DNA from 4 places in the Halomonas sp. MES3-P3E genome. Region 2 is predicted to be linked to each of the others. Evidence: predicted binding sites of a transcription regulator. Region 2 holds the regulator's gene; each other region holds the start of a gene.
What was found. The regulator sigma-54, encoded in region 2, starts transcription at its own class of promoters, with help from an activator protein. The targets are predictions, from matches to a motif close to TGGCACNNNNNTTGCTNT.
Positions count from the first base shown of each region.

Region 1: the regulator sigma-54 is predicted to act here: its motif matches at 2,434-2,451, upstream of CXF87_RS09285 (MSMEG_0572/Sll0783 family nitrogen starvation response protein).
Region 3: the regulator sigma-54 is predicted to act here: its motif matches at 1,635-1,652, upstream of CXF87_RS01090 (sugar phosphorylase).
Region 4: the regulator sigma-54 is predicted to act here: its motif matches at 1,986-2,003, upstream of CXF87_RS12865 (amino acid ABC transporter substrate-binding protein).

Region 1 covers NZ_PJBT01000029.1:6,029-9,811, reverse strand. Annotated here, with positions in the region: gene CXF87_RS09295 (hypothetical protein) at 1-470, opposite strand, end outside; gene CXF87_RS09290 (aminotransferase-like domain-containing protein) at 766-2,163, opposite strand; gene CXF87_RS09285 (MSMEG_0572/Sll0783 family nitrogen starvation response protein) at 2,523-3,005, shown strand; gene CXF87_RS09280 (Nit6803 family nitrilase) at 3,020-3,783, shown strand, end outside.
Region 2 covers NZ_PJBT01000021.1:152,554-156,336, reverse strand. Annotated here, with positions in the region: gene rapZ (RNase adapter RapZ) at 1-665, opposite strand, end outside; gene CXF87_RS07935 (PTS sugar transporter subunit IIA) at 777-1,247, opposite strand; gene hpf (ribosome hibernation-promoting factor, HPF/YfiA family) at 1,252-1,560, opposite strand; gene CXF87_RS07925 (RNA polymerase factor sigma-54) at 1,659-3,074, opposite strand; gene lptB (LPS export ABC transporter ATP-binding protein) at 3,198-3,783, opposite strand, start outside.
Region 3 covers NZ_PJBT01000003.1:8,231-12,013, forward strand. Annotated here, with positions in the region: gene ribD (bifunctional diaminohydroxyphosphoribosylaminopyrimidine deaminase/5-amino-6-(5-phosphoribosylamino)uracil reductase RibD) at 1-1,015, opposite strand, end outside; gene nrdR (transcriptional regulator NrdR) at 1,012-1,473, opposite strand; gene CXF87_RS01090 (sugar phosphorylase) at 1,685-3,451, shown strand; gene CXF87_RS01095 (TlpA family protein disulfide reductase) at 3,571-3,783, shown strand, end outside.
Region 4 covers NZ_PJBT01000182.1:55,595-59,377, forward strand. Annotated here, with positions in the region: gene hemE (uroporphyrinogen decarboxylase) at 1-961, shown strand, start outside; gene speE (polyamine aminopropyltransferase) at 961-1,827, shown strand; gene CXF87_RS12865 (amino acid ABC transporter substrate-binding protein) at 2,073-3,098, shown strand; gene CXF87_RS12870 (amino acid ABC transporter permease) at 3,200-3,783, shown strand, end outside.

The sequences.
Region 1 (3,783 bases), on a different contig from region 2:
TAAACACTCATGGCAGCCAGTAGCTGAACCAAGAAACAGTTCAAAATAACCAGTGTAATCAACGCTGCGCGTATATTGGTACGCGGCAGCGTTGTTTTCCAAAACGGCAAGTGACGCACTTTTACGCTGTTTACATTCGCACTGCTATCGCCGTTAAAACACAACCGCGCTTTACGCCGCAACAAAGGAATCGCGTAGACGCCTTTTTCCTCTTCAGCAAAAGCCTTCAGTGCGATATCCCGATCGAGATTAGGGCTCAAGGCATTGGCTGCCGCTTGATCAAAGTCTGGCCGGGCATGGGTTTGCGTGGCGGTTTTGGCTTGGTCAGAAAGCGCTTGTAAGTGGCTTTTATCAGCCTTCGACAACTTTTTATCGTTGCCGACGTTGATGTTGTAATGAATTTCATACACCTGATACAGAGCTGCGGTCACGCCCACAAAGATCATCAAAAAGACAATATATATCAACATATTAACGGGCACCTCCTAAACAAAACCGAACCAGCTAGGCGATAAATAGCTTTGTTAGCGTTCAAACTAACTTAAGGACTATGCCTATGCACAGCTGACAAGTACAGGCTCAGAAAGCCTCAAAAAAGCCGGATCAGACGACGGATCGCAACCGTGGTAGTGCTCCACAGTGTGCATTAAAATAAGGAGATAAGAACCCCTAGCCACTTATCGCCGAAGATAATGGGCGTTAAACTGCTTTTACTATTCGTCTGGCTAATCAATACCAAACCGTCACGAGGACAGTTGACCAAGGTTACATCGTCAGAGATGACAGATAGGCAGGCTGGTCGATGATATCCGCCACATAATGCAGCCTTTCCTCCCAGTCCTCTCTTGTCAGTTGACCACCGAAGCACAAGCGCAGAGCTTCAGGGGGATGGTTGTCGGTACTAAAAGCAGCGCTGGCAACCGCACTAACGCCATGTGAACGTAATTGCACCGCCAGCTCTGAAGGGTTCCAGCCAGAGTGCTTGGGCAGCTTGAGCCATAGGTGGAAAGCACCTTTGGCAGACACGATGCGCTGACGTCCCAGAATCTTCTCGGCTATTTCAAGGCGGGCAATGGCCTCGATACGGATCGCTTTAAGCATGGCATCTGCCGTCCCATCGGTTATCCACTCAGTGACCAGGGCGTCAATCAGCGGGCTGGACATCACCGAGGTGGCTCGAAGCGCCCCAGCGGTTCTCTGCGCCTGTCGCTTGGTGGGGGCGTGTAGAAATCCTGATCGCAAACCGGGGCCAAAACACTTGGCAGTCCCCGTCAGATAGTAAGTGAGCTCAGGGGCCAAGTTAGCAATAGGGACGATCTTCTCTTCGCTGAGCATGGTGTAAGCATCATCTTCAATAATCGGGATGCTATAGCGCAAGGCAACATCGGCCAAAGCTTCACGACGCCCCAAGGGAATAGTCGTCGTCGTGGGGTTTTGGATGGTGGGATTAATGTACAAAACGGCCACTTGACCCTGCTTACAGATATCCTCGAAGGAGCGAACAAGAGGGCCATCGGAGTCACGCTCCAATGAATGCAGGGTCAGCCCGAGCTGGGCCGCAATAGCCTTTAGGCCAGGGTAGACCAGGCTTTCGACACAAATTAGCTGACCTGGGGCTACCAACTGCATCAGTAGCCCAACCAGGCCGCTGTGAATACCGGGGCATATCAAGACCTGTTCCAGTGTCGTGTTGTCCAGCCGCCGATCCAGCCATTGGAGCGCAGCCACACGGTCATGATGGCTGCCACCAAAGGTTTGATAACGCAGCAGTGAGTAAAGATCACGCTGGGCCAACACCGAGATAGCGCTATCGCGTACTCGTTCAATCAACGTCGGTATCGCGGGCTCAATCATTAGGTTCATGGTCATCTCATAACCACTGCTCGGCTTCACTGACACTGCCTTACCTTTAATAAAAGTGCCCGAGCCCGGATGCGAGTCAATCAAGCCTCGCAGCTTAGCTTCGTTATAGGCACGCGCCGCCGTCGTGTAATTGATACTCAAAGCCCCCGCCAGTTCTCTCAGCGGGGGCAGTCGCTCGCGGGGCTGCAGCCGACCACTACCGATATCTTCAGCAATCAATTCAGCGACCAGACGATAAGCTGGCTGGCTGACCTCCTTGTCTAAACGTTTTCGCCAGCGTTCCAGCTCAGATGTATGCATATCTTCCCCGTCGTTAAATAAACATTGTTACCTACCCTTCTTATCGCCCAAAACTTATCACTGATGGACTAAAGATTGCACAAATAAAAAATTGATTGCATATGTACTTAATGGTGCAAAACATACTTTTAGTGCACAAATAAGGTGAAAAACACAGTTTTTTTGAAACATTAGCCTTTTATTATTTTTTTATCCTAAAAATTTGGTCAATTTTTAGGCTTAGAGCGACCTACATGATCGACAATTGATTGGATCAATAATCATATCAATTGGCACGTCGATTGCTCCGTATTGATCGTACCGCTTGTGTAAGCACGGCGGTTAACGACTCTCCCACTCGCAATAAACGGAGCTTAGACATGCCTACAGTGACGCAACCACTCAACAAGAAAGGCGATTTTCTGGTCGACTACGAAGAGAAGGTTTTTGAAGACGTAAAAGCGAAACCAGGCGAAAAAGCCCTGGTAACTTTTCATACGGTTGCCTTTGAGGGGTCGATCGGCTTCGTGAATATGCTGCAGGCAACGCGTTTGCTGCGTAAAGGCTTTGAAACCTCCATCTTACTGTATGGCCCTGGCGTCACTTTGGGTGTCCAGCGTGGCTTCCCGACCCTGGGCGATGAAGCGTTTCCCGGTCACATGAATTTCAACAATCAGTTGACCAAGTTTATGGCCGAGGGAGGCAAGGTCTACTCCTGCCGCTTTGCTCTTCAAGCACTCTATGGTCATGGCGAACCGTCACTCATTGAGGGCATCCGCGCGATCAATCCACTGGATGTGCTTGACCTCAAGCTGCTTCACGTGCGCGACGATGCACTGATCATCGATACCTGGACGGTCTAAGGGGAGCAGCGGTCATGGCACAAGCAAACATGACAGGAACGACCATAGTGCGGGCCGCTGCCGCTCAGCTTTCTCCCGATCTTGAGAGTGTTGGCGGCACGCTGGTCAAGGTACTGGATGCAATCGACGAAGCGGCCAGCAAGGGGGCTGAGCTGATCGTGTTCCCCGAAACCTTCGTTCCCTACTATCCGTACTTTTCATTTGTCTACCCCGCCGTGGCCTGTGGCGCCGAGCACTTACGGCTGTATGAACAGGCCGTGGTGGTACCAGGCCCGATCACTGATGCTGTCGCTGAGCGCGCTCGCACCCTGAGCATCGTCGTCGTGCTTGGCGTTAATGAGCGTGATCATGGCACCCTCTACAATACTCAACTGATCTTTGATAGCGACGGGCGTCTGTTGCTGAAACGCCGAAAGCTCACGCCGACCTACCACGAACGCATGATTTGGGGCCAGGGCGATGCCTCGGGCTTGAAGGTAGTGGATAGCGCCGTGGGCCGTGTTGGCGCCCTGGCCTGCTGGGAGCACTACAATCCGTTGGCACGTTATGCCCTGATGACCCAGCACGAGCAGATCCACTGCAGCCAGTTTCCTGGCTCGCTGGTCGGCCCAGTCTTTGCGGATCAAATTGAGGTAACCATCCGTCATCACGCCCTTGAAGCGGGCTGTTTCGTGGTTAACGCCACCGGCTGGCTAACCGACTCCCAAATCGAATCCATTACCCCCGACACCACGCTACAACGTGCTCTGCGTGATGGCTGTAACACCGCCATTATCTC
Region 2 (3,783 bases):
ATGGCGTCTACGATGGGATAACCGCTTAAGAAGGCCACTATGTTCGCATCGCGGCCTGTGAATTGGCGTAGCGTTGGGTCCCAATATGGGTTTGGCAGGCAGCGCACGTCGAAAACCAAATCAGCATCCAACGGTACACCGCGCTTATAACCAAACGACTCAAGCGTCAGCGTGAGCTTGTCGCGCCGCTGATGGGCGACTTGGTCGGTAATGCGACGACGCAAATCGTGAACTGATAGCCTCGAGGTATCGATCAATAAATCGGCTAGATCACGAATGTCGAGCAGCGTTTCTTCTTCTTTATTGATAGCCTCTTCAAGCGTCATTTCGCTATCGCGCGTCAGCGGGTGCCGCCGCCGTGTTGCGGAGTAACGCTCAAGTAGGATGCGCGCATCAGTGGTCAGATAGATCACTTGAAAATCAATTTTACGTTGCCGCAAATCCTCTAATAAAGAGGGCAGTCGTGCCAGGGCGCCAGGCAAGTTACGGGCATCAATACTGACCGCCAAATGGGCGCGGTCGCCCTGGTCGCGTAATTCGTCCACCAACGACCCCAGCAACATGGCAGGGAGGTTATCAATCGCATAGTAGCCAAGATCTTCAAGCGCTTGTAAGGCGATAGATTTACCTGACCCGGAGCGGCCGCTAATGATCACCAGTTGCATAGAGTCTCGCTTTGCTTAGATCAAGCTGCATTGGGGGTGGTGGGCGAAGCATCAACTTAGCGTGTAAAATACCATTAGTTGGCTTTCACAACTTAAATTGGCGTTAACGACTTAGGACGTTGAATGCTCACGCATTTTGGCGGTAATAAGCTCAAGCAGCTCGCGCTGACTGCCTGCCTTGCGCAGCTGGTGGCGAGTATCCGCATCATTCATGATGGTCGCTACCTGGCCGAGTAGGGATAGGTGCGTGTCGTCTGCCTCTTCGGGTACAAGTAGGACAAACACCAGATCAACTGGGTCGCCATCAATGGCGTCGAAATCAATCGCTTCTGACAGTTTTAAAAAACCAGCGATAGGCGCCGAACAGTGCGGGCTGCGTGCGTGTGGGATAGCCACGCCATTGCCGATACCGGTGCTGCCTAAGCGTTCTCGACCGATTAACCGGCTAAACACTTCTTGGCTGTCCAGGCTGGGCGTATTTTGTGCGATAAAGGTGCTGAAAAATTCCAGCACCCTTTTTTTGCTGCCCCCGGGGACGTCAAAGAGAACTCGTTCCGGGGGGAGTATGGTTTCCAACGTCATTGAATTAACGCACGCCTGCGCCTTGGGCGCGAGCTTGTGCTTTTTCCTTATGTTTAACGAGTTGCCGATCAATTTTGTCCGCTAATGCGTCAATAGCGGCGTACATATCACTGTCTAGGGCTTCCGCATGTAAATCAGCACCTGCTGCGTGCAGCGTACAGGCGGCCTGCTGGCGCTCTTTCTCCACAGATAAGGTGACTTGCACCGTGGTTATGTTGTCGTAATGGCGCTCTACACGTTCAAGCTTTTCGTTGACATAGTCACGCAAGGCGTCAGTCAGTTCTACGTGATGACCAGTGATATTAACTTGCATTGACGTACTCCTTATCCATCGGACTGTACTTCGATTGTAACCCTTTTTGCCGCGTTGCAAAGCCCTTGTCGAGAGTTTCCCTAAAACGTTGATTTGTGCTAGCGCAAACGACGTCGCTCGCTAGAGGAGGGAATGCCCATGGCTTCACGGTATTTAGCCACCGTTCGACGCGCTACTTGAATTCCCCCCTCCCCTAATAGCGTGACTAAGCGGCTATCAGAAAGCGGCTTGCCTGGCGGCTCCTCTTGAACCAATTTCTTCAGCCGAGCGCGGATAGCGGTGCTTGAATGGCTGTCACCATCCTGGCCGCTGACTTGGCTTGAGAAAAAGTATTTGAGTTCAAATACGCCGCGAGGCGTATGAATAAATTTCTGAGTGGTTACCCGGGAAATAGTCGATTCGTGCATTTCCACGGCCTCGGCGATATCGGCCAATATGAGCGGCTTCATGGCTTCTTCGCCGTGTTCTAAAAAGCCAATTTGCCGGGTGATAATCTCGCGGCCAACGCGCAGTAGCGTATCGTTGCGGCTAGAGAGGCTCTTGATCAGCCAGCGTGCTTCCTGCAGGTGTTCTTTTAAAAACTGATTGTCCTGACTTTTATCCGCACGCTTTATTAAGCTTGCGTAGTCGGGCTGAATGCGAAGCCTTGGCAATGCCTCAGGATTGAGCTCTAAGTGCCAGCCTTCGTGGTCATGGCGTACGACCAGGTCGGGCGTTACATAACTATCATCGGTATCGCCATAGGCGCTGCCTGGGCGTGGATCAAGGCTACGAATGAGGAGAATGACATCAGCCAGCTGGTTATCATCGAGTCCCAGACGGCGTTTAAGTAAGCGCATGTCATCTTTGCCTAGTGCTTCCAGAAACTGCCGTACTAAGCGGCGGGCAGGAACCAGCAACGGCGTATCTTCGGGAAGAATGGCCAGCTGCAGCATCAGGCACTCACGCAGGTCGCGGGCGAATATCCCTGTTGGCTCAAATTGCTGAAGCTTAAGCAGAATAGTTTCTACTTCGCGCTGGCTAAGCCCATCGACACCTTGGGCGCGAAGCCCTTCACGGATATCGTTGAGCGGCTGAGTTAAATAGCCATTAGCATCTAGCGCGTCGATAAGACTTTCTGCGACAAGTTGCTCTCGCGCGCCAAAATCAGTCATGGCGAGCTGCCACAGCAAGTGCCCATGAAGACTCTGGCCAGCCGCTTGGCGCTCAAAATCAGGTCCTTCGCTGCTGGAGCCACCGTGACTGCCTATATCTTGGTAGGTGTCAGACCAATCACTATCTACCGAGAGCTCGGTGGGAATGCTCTCTGACCACTCTTCCTCTTTGGGCTCGCTGGCAGCCTGTTCGCCAAATTCATCCTCTTGTTCCAGCATGGGGTTGGCATCTAGGGCCTGCTGAATTTCTTGACGTAAGTCCAGCGTTGATAGCTGTAACAGAGCAATGGCCTGCTGCAGCTGAGGTGTCATGGTCAGCTGTGTGCCCATGCGCAGTTGAAGAGAAGCTTTCATGACCATCTGAGAACCACTCGTTAATCAGAATGCTCCACCCTAGTGTGAGTAGGTCTCCGGTGCAAGTGCAATAAGCATGCCATTGGTAGTAAAGTTGTTGTAGAGCGCTAATTAGAAGTGAAAAATAAGCTAGAGGCGGAAATCAGCGCCTAGATAAACCTCCCTCACTTTCTGGTTAGTGAGTATCGAGGCTGGAGAGCCGCTGGCGATGATTTGACCATCGCCCACGATGTAGGCGATATCACAAATATCCAGGGTTTCGCGAACGTTGTGGTCGGTGATCAGTACGCCGATGTGGCGCTGCTTTAATGCCCGAATAATGGTTTTGATCTCGCCCACCGAAATGGGGTCTACGCCAGCAAAGGGCTCGTCCAGCAGAATGAATGCGGGTTCTGTCGCCAGTGAGCGAGCAATCTCCACACGCCTGCGTTCACCGCCTGAAAGGCTCATGCCCAGGTTGTCGCGAATATGGGTAATGTGAAAATCTTCAAGTAGCGCTTCCAGGCGCTGCTCGCGGTCGCTACGGCTGAGTTCTTTGCGTGTTTCGAGTATCGCCATAATATTATCGGCAACCGATAATTTACGAAAAATAGACGCTTCTTGCGGAAGGTAGCCGATACCCGCCGCAGCGCGTTCATGCATTGGCGCGCGGGTTAGATCTACATCGTCGATACCCACTTTGCCAGCATCGGATTTCACCAGCCCCACAATCATA
Region 3 (3,783 bases), on a different contig from region 2:
CGCCACCTAACAGCGTGGGGGCGACAAACAGCTGCAGCTCATCGACCAGTTCTGCATCCAGCATGGCGCCCGCTAAGGTCGCACCAGTTTCTACCAGCAGCTCATTAACCTGTTCGCTCTCGGCTAACCAATTCAGCATCAAGGCTAAATCAATGCGTCCATCACTACCGGCAGGTAATACATGCACCTCGGCACCTGCTTTGGTTACTCGTTCGCGCTTTTCAGCCATGTGATCAGGCGTGGTAATTACCAAGGTGCGCCCCGGTTCGCTTAAACAGGCGGCCGCCAAGGGCAAGCGTAAATGGGTATCTACTATCACTCGTAGCGGTTGGCGCTGTACCACCTCATCGGCATTGGCAAGCTGAAGCTGCTCAGCACGAAGGGTAAGCCGCGAATCGTCCATGATAATCGATTCTACGCCGCTTAAGATGGCACTGGAGCGCGCCCTCAACCGCTGTACCTGAGTACGCGCCTCGGGCCCGGTAATCCACTGGGACTCGCCTGACCCCATGGCGGTACGGCCGTCCAGACTCATCGCCATTTTCAACCGTACAAAGGGCTTATGAGTCGACATCCGGGCGATAAAACCAGGATTCAGTGCACGAGCGTCGCTCTCAAGCAACCCGACCGCCACCTCAATACCCGCCTCTTCCAGCAATTGAATACCGCGACCGCTGACCTGGGGGTTAGGGTCCACCATCGCGATCACGACTCGCGCCACGCTAGCTGCCTTCAATGCTACCGCGCAGGGCCCGGTGCGCCCGGTGTGGGAGCATGGCTCCAGAGTGACATAAGCGGTCGCCCCCTGGGCCAGCTCACCCGCGGCGTTCAAAGCGTGAACTTCCGCATGGGGTTCGCCAGCACGCAAGTGAAAGCCCTCTCCGACGATCTGCTCATCGCGGACAATGACGCAGCCTACCCGCGGGTTAGGGTCGGTAGTGTAAAGGCCTTTGCGAGCCAGCTGCAGGGCGCGAGCCATATACCGGTGATCCGCTTGGCTAAATGCAGCACTCATTTTGAAGGCTCTTGAGAAAGCCGATCAATCTCAGCGCGAAATTCGTCCAAATCCTGAAACTTGCGGTACACCGAGGCAAAGCGGATGTAAGCCACATGATCGAGGGTTTTAAGCGCCTGCATCACCGACTCACCAATATCTCGGGCATTGATCTCACGATCCCCTCGCGCACGAAGGGTTTGGCGTATGCGCTCTACCGCCGCTTCAATGGCTTCCGCGCTGACCGGGCGTTTTTCAAGCGCACGCAGCATGCCCGCCCGGAGCTTAGCTTCATTAAAACTTTCCCGTGAACCGTCTGACTTCACCACGCGAGGCATCACTAGTTCAGCGGTTTCGTAAGTGGTAAAGCGCTCCTGACAGCTCGCACACTGGCGACGACGGCGCACTTGATCGCCATCGGCTACCAATCGCGAATCGGTCACTCGAGTATCGTTTGCACCACAAAAAGGGCAATGCATAGCGGTCAACCTGTTGTCAGCTCGTGTTGGCATGCCGCACGAGTTAGCGTGTTATAACCTGGCAATGAATATGCTATTAATGGCGTTTAAACCAGCATCAACGTCTTAAACTAATGGATGTGAGCGTTTAAACGCGCTATCAACCACGCATTGTAACGATTTGGCACACAAGCTGCAGCGTTTGTGGCAGATTGTTTATCAGGAGCCAACCATGTCCCCCTTTGAGCAGACTGTGCACGGCTACCTCAGCCACCTATACGGGCCGCGTGCTGGCGAAGTGCAGCGCCGCTTAAATCAACACATTGAGCATTTTTTGTCGCTTGCCCCTTTTTCGTCCGCCCCCGGTGATGCTCCTTCCAAAAACGCACCTTCATGGAGCGAAAAAGATCAGTGGGTGATTAGCTATGGTGACTCCATTATAGAAGAGGGGGTGCCACCACTGGCTGTGCTTAGCGAATTTCTTCAAGCACGGCTGGGTGATCGCATAAGTGGTGTACACGTGCTGCCCTTCTTCCCGTGGAGTAGCGACGACGGCTTCTCGGTGATCCATTACCGGGAAGTGAATAGTGAGCTTGGCGACTGGTCGCATATCCGCGAGCTCGCCGGTCATTACGATCTTATGGCCGATTTGGTGCTCAATCATGTTTCCAGAGAGTCGCTCTGGTTTGTGGATTACCTGAGCGGCAGCCTGCCAGGCCGCGACTACTTTATCGAAGTAGATCCTGACACCGATGTCTCCCAGGTAGTTCGCCCCCGCAGCAACCCGTTGCTGGTTCCTATTTCAACCCGGCGCGGCACTCGTTACCTATGGGCAACGTTCTCCGAAGACCAGCTCGACCTAAACTTTGAAAACCCGGATGTACTGCTAGAATTTGTAGGCATTCTGCTTTTCTACCTGGAGCAGGGTACGCGAATTGTGCGCTTAGATGCAGTGGCTTTCTTATGGAAGCGGTTGGGCACCTCCTCTATTCACCTGCCGGAAACCCACACCGTGGTGCGTTTGCTTCGCGCGATTGTTGATCATGTCGCCCCCGGCACTCTGCTGATTACCGAAACCAATGTGCCGCACCAAGAGAACATCAGCTATTTCGGGCTTGAGCGAATCCCCCAAGGCCCGCCTGATGAAGCGCATATGGTGTATCAATTTGCCCTACCGCCCCTGCTGTTACATACCCTAACCCGTGGCGAAGCCAGCACTATGCAAACCTGGCTGGCTAGTTTGCCTGTGCTACCCGACCACTGCACTTACCTGAACTTTACTGCCAGCCACGACGGCATTGGGGTGCGCCCGCTGGAAGGATTACTGCCTGATCACGAGCGCGATGCACTGCTGGAACTAATGCACAAATTTGGCGGCTTTGTCAGCATGCGCAGCAACCCAGACGGCAGCGACACGCCCTACGAGATCAACATCACCTGGTTTGAAGCCATGCGTGGCACCCGCCGTGGCCCGGATCCATGGCAAATAGCCCGCTTCCTGTGCAGCCAAGCAATCATGCTTAGCCTTCAGGGAATTCCAGCGCTCTATATTCATACGCTGACCGGCACACTCAACGATGTAGAAGGCGTTGAGCGCAGTGGTCGCTTGCGCTCGATCAATCGGCGGCGCTGGCAGCGTAGCGAGCTGGACCTGCTACTGGATAGCCCTTCAACGCCTACCCACGATGTTTTTAACGCCTTAAACCGGCTACTGGATCAGCGCCGTCAAGAGCCCTGCTTCCACCCGACGGCTGCCCAGCGGGTGTTGGAATCGCCACCCGAATTGCTGGCGGTGGAACGCGGCCCACTGCATGACGGGCGTCGCTTGCTAGCGCTGTATAACGTCACTGATCTGCCGCTTCCTTTAGAGAACGTGGGTGAGGCGGTAAACCAAGCGCTGGATCAACACGCATGGCAAGCGCTTGACCCTGCTAATCCCTGGGTGGCTGAAGGTGCCCTTCCGCCTTATGCGGTGCGCTGGTTGGTGGCCACCCGTTAGCCGCGGCGCCTCGCTCGCCTGTTGCGACATAACGCCCCAGGGGCAACTAACATAATCCTTAAATAATCTAGTGCTGCGATGATGCCAGTCCAAGATTACATGAAGGATCGTTATTGGTTATGTTGCAGCAAAGCATCGCCCTTGGCCCGATGGGCTTTAGTATTCACCAGCTATTGATCGGCCTGGCCTTTTTATTGGCACTGCTGGCTGGCGCACTGTTGGGAAGGCGCCATCGGGTAGCCGTCAGCGATACGCTGTTTACCCTGCTGCTGGTTGCCCTTGTCGGCGCGCGCCTGGTTTTCGTCCTGCGTTACTGGGGAGAATACGAGGGG
Region 4 (3,783 bases), on a different contig from region 2:
GTGCCGTAATCATGATCTGGCCTGTGAAGTCACCATGCAGCCTTTAGAGCGCTATCCGCTGGACGCCGCGATCCTGTTTTCGGACATTTTAACCATTCCAGATGCCATGGGCCTGGGGCTCTACTTTGAAACCGGCGAAGGCCCCAAATTTCGCAAAACCGTGCGCACGCAGGAAGAAGTCGCTGCACTGAGCGTGCCCGATGCCGAGCGTGACTTGGATTACGTAATGCGTGCGGTGTCGACCATTCGCCGCGAGTTGAACGGCCGCATGCCGCTGATTGGCTTCTCCGGCAGCCCCTGGACCCTGGCGACTTACATGGTGGAGGGCGGCTCAAGCAAGGATTTCCGCCACCTGAAAACCATGCTTTACGATACGCCAGATACCATGCACCAGTTGCTGGATACACTGGCCCATGCGGTCACCGATTACCTGAATGCGCAGATTCGCGCTGGCGCCCAGGCGGTACAGATTTTTGATACCTGGGGCGGCGCGCTATCCACGCCTGCGTACCTGGAATTTTCGCTGCGCTATATGGAGCAGATCGTTTCAGGATTGATTCGCGAACACGACGGTCGTCGCGTGCCGGTGATTCTGTTCACCAAAAACGGCGGCCAGTGGCTTGAGCATATCGCTTGCGCCGGTGCCGATGCCCTGGGCATCGACTGGTCTACCGAGCTTTCCGATGCCCGCGCCCGCGTTGGCCATAAGGTCGCACTGCAGGGCAACCTGGATCCCAACGTACTGTTTGCCCGCCCCTCGGCTATCCGCGCTGAAGTGGCCCGTGTGCTGGAAAGCTACGGCCACGGCCCTGGCCATGTGTTTAACCTGGGCCACGGTATTAGCCAGTTTACTAACCCGGATAACGTCACCGCCTTCATGGAGGCGCTGCATGAGCTCAGCCCACAATACCATCGGGATATCCCCACCCAATCACACACCCCGCATTCAGGAGCCAATTGATGAGCGAATTACGCGACGACCAGTGGTTTACCGAAGTCTTTGATAGCCATGGCAGCGCCTTCTCGCTGAAAATCTCTGAAAAGCTGCTGGATGTGCAGAGCCAATACCAGCACCTGGAGGTCTACGCCACAGAGACTTACGGCAACCTCATGGTGCTGGACGGCTGTGTGATGCTGACTGATCGCGATAACTTCCTCTATCACGAGATGATTGCGCATCCGGCCCTGTTTACCCATCAAGACCCTAAACGGGTGGTGATTATCGGCGGTGGCGACTGTGGCACTTTAAAAGAGGTACTTCGTCATCCAGGCGTTGAGAAAGTCACCCAGATTGATATCGATGAAGAAGTGACGAAAGCTTCTGAGCGCTTCTTCCCCTCATTGGTAGAATCGAATAATGATCCGCGCGCTGAGCTGTTGTTCGCTGATGGCGTGAAGTGGGTAGACGATGCACCTGATGAGAGCATTGATGTATTGATTATCGATTCAACCGACCCGGTCGGCCCTGCGGAAGGGCTGTTTAAAACCGACTTTCTCAAGCGCTGCCACCGTATTTTGAAAAGCGGCGGCGTGATGGTACAGCAGAGCGAGTCACCGCTTTACCACACGGGTTCAATCATTCGTGAGCTACGCCACGATATGCTGGAAGCGGGTTTTGACAGCGTCGCCACCCTGCCCTTCCCGCAGCCGGTGTACCCATCAGGCTGGTGGAGTGTGACATTGGCGGGTAAAGCCATTGATGTGAATGCGTTCCGCGAGCAGGCAGCCGCCAGCCACGAGCTGCCGCTTGAGTACTACAGCATTGATGCCCATCGCGGCGCGCTCGCCCTTCCTCCGTTTATGCGCAAGGCATTCGCGACCGAATAAACGTCCGCCCACCGCGTATCTTTCTGTCACCACTCACCTCAGCTTGCCCTACAAAGGTGCAAAGCGAGGTGGGTGGTAACATTTTTTTGCACCTAGACGTTCGTCTCGAATTCATTGAGTAGCGTTGAAAAGCGCTGAATTCACGCCTGTACCCTTGTTGGCATCTTCCTTGCTAGGTTTAGTTACATGCTACGGCATGCATAACTATTTTAATGACGGTTGTTAATCACTTCGAGGGAAACTAAATGTTCAATAAAAAACACCTGGCGCTTCTGGCGTCCGCTGGTTCACTGAGCCTAGCGGGAATGGCGACTGCTCAAGCCGACACCTTAGAAGATACTATTGAGCGTGGCGCCGTTCAGTGTGGTGTGAGCGATGGTTTGCCGGGCTTCTCAGCACCGGATGACGACGGTAATTGGCAAGGTCTGGACGTTGATGTATGCCGTGCAGTCGCCGCAGCGGTTCTCGGCGATTCAGAAGCCGTTAACTACATTTCTCTAAATGCCGTTGAGCGCTTCACCGCCCTGCAGTCTGGTGAAGTCGATGTACTGTCACGTAACACCACCTGGACCACCACGCGCGACACGACTCTGGGCCTAAACTTCACCGGCGTTACTTTCTATGATGGCCAGGGCTTCATGGTTTCACGCGATCTGGGTATTACCAGTGCCGATGAGCTAAACGGCGCCTCTATCTGCATCCAGTCGGGTACCACCACCGAGCTGAACCTGGCGGACTACTTCCGTGCTAACGACATGGAATTCAACCCGATCGTATTTGATACCTCTGAGCAAACCGTGGGTGGCTATCAAGCCGGCCGCTGTGACGTTCTGACCTCTGATACTTCTCAGCTTGCAGCGCTGCGTATCCAGCTAGACGATCCTTCTGCCTCGATGATCCTGTCTGACGTCATCTCCAAAGAGCCGCTAGGTCCTGTGGTTCGTCAGGGTGACGATCTTTGGTTCAACATCGTGAAATGGTCACTGTTTGCGATGATCAATGCTGAAGAGTACGGCGTCACCAGTGAAAACGCTGAAGAGATGCTTAACTCTGAAGATCCCAACATCGCTCGTTTGCTGGGCCAAGACGGCAACTACGGTGAAGGCATGAACCTTGAAGCTGACTGGGCTTACAATATTATTAGCCAAGTAGGTAACTACGCTGAAAGCTTTGAACGTAACGTCGGCATGGGCTCTCCGCTTGAAATCGAGCGTGGTGTTAACGCTCTGTGGACAGACGGCGGCTTCCAGTACGCTCCCCCGATTCGCTAAGCGTCTCGCTTGACCCCGGCCCGCCGCTCTCTTTGCAGGTATCTGTTTAAAGGGCATGGCGGGCCATCTGATTGACCTTCCGTGTAGCGGAGACGCCATCCATGTCTGTTAGACCCAACGTTCGCCCCGTCGGCCACAAGCCGCCGTTTTGGCGAGACCGCGCTAAGCGCGCACTTATTTTTCAAATCATTTTAGTCGCCGTTGTGGCGGCTTTCCTGATCTATATTATCGGCAATACCCAAGCCAACCTGAATGCCCGCGGCATCACCACAGGCTTTAGCTTTTTGGGCAACACAGCCGGCTTTGGTATTGGTCAAACCTTAATCGAGTACTCCTCCCAGAGCACCTACGGCCGCACCTTCGTGATCGGCTTGCTCAATACGCTGCTGGTCGGAGGGCTGGGTGTCATTGCCGCCTCAATTATCGGGTTTATCGTCGGCATTGCACGGCTATCGCCCAATTGGTTGATCGCCAAGTTAGCCAACGCCTATATCGAAACCTTTCGTAATATCCCGTTGCTGCTGCAAATTTTCTTCTGGTACTTCGCGGTACTACGGACCTTACCCAGCGCTAGAGAGAGCATGGCGTTTGGCGAAGCCATTTTCCTGAACGTGCGCGGGTTGTACTTGCCACAACCGCTGTTTGAATCAGGCTTTGGATTGATCCCTGCTACTTTTGTGGTAGC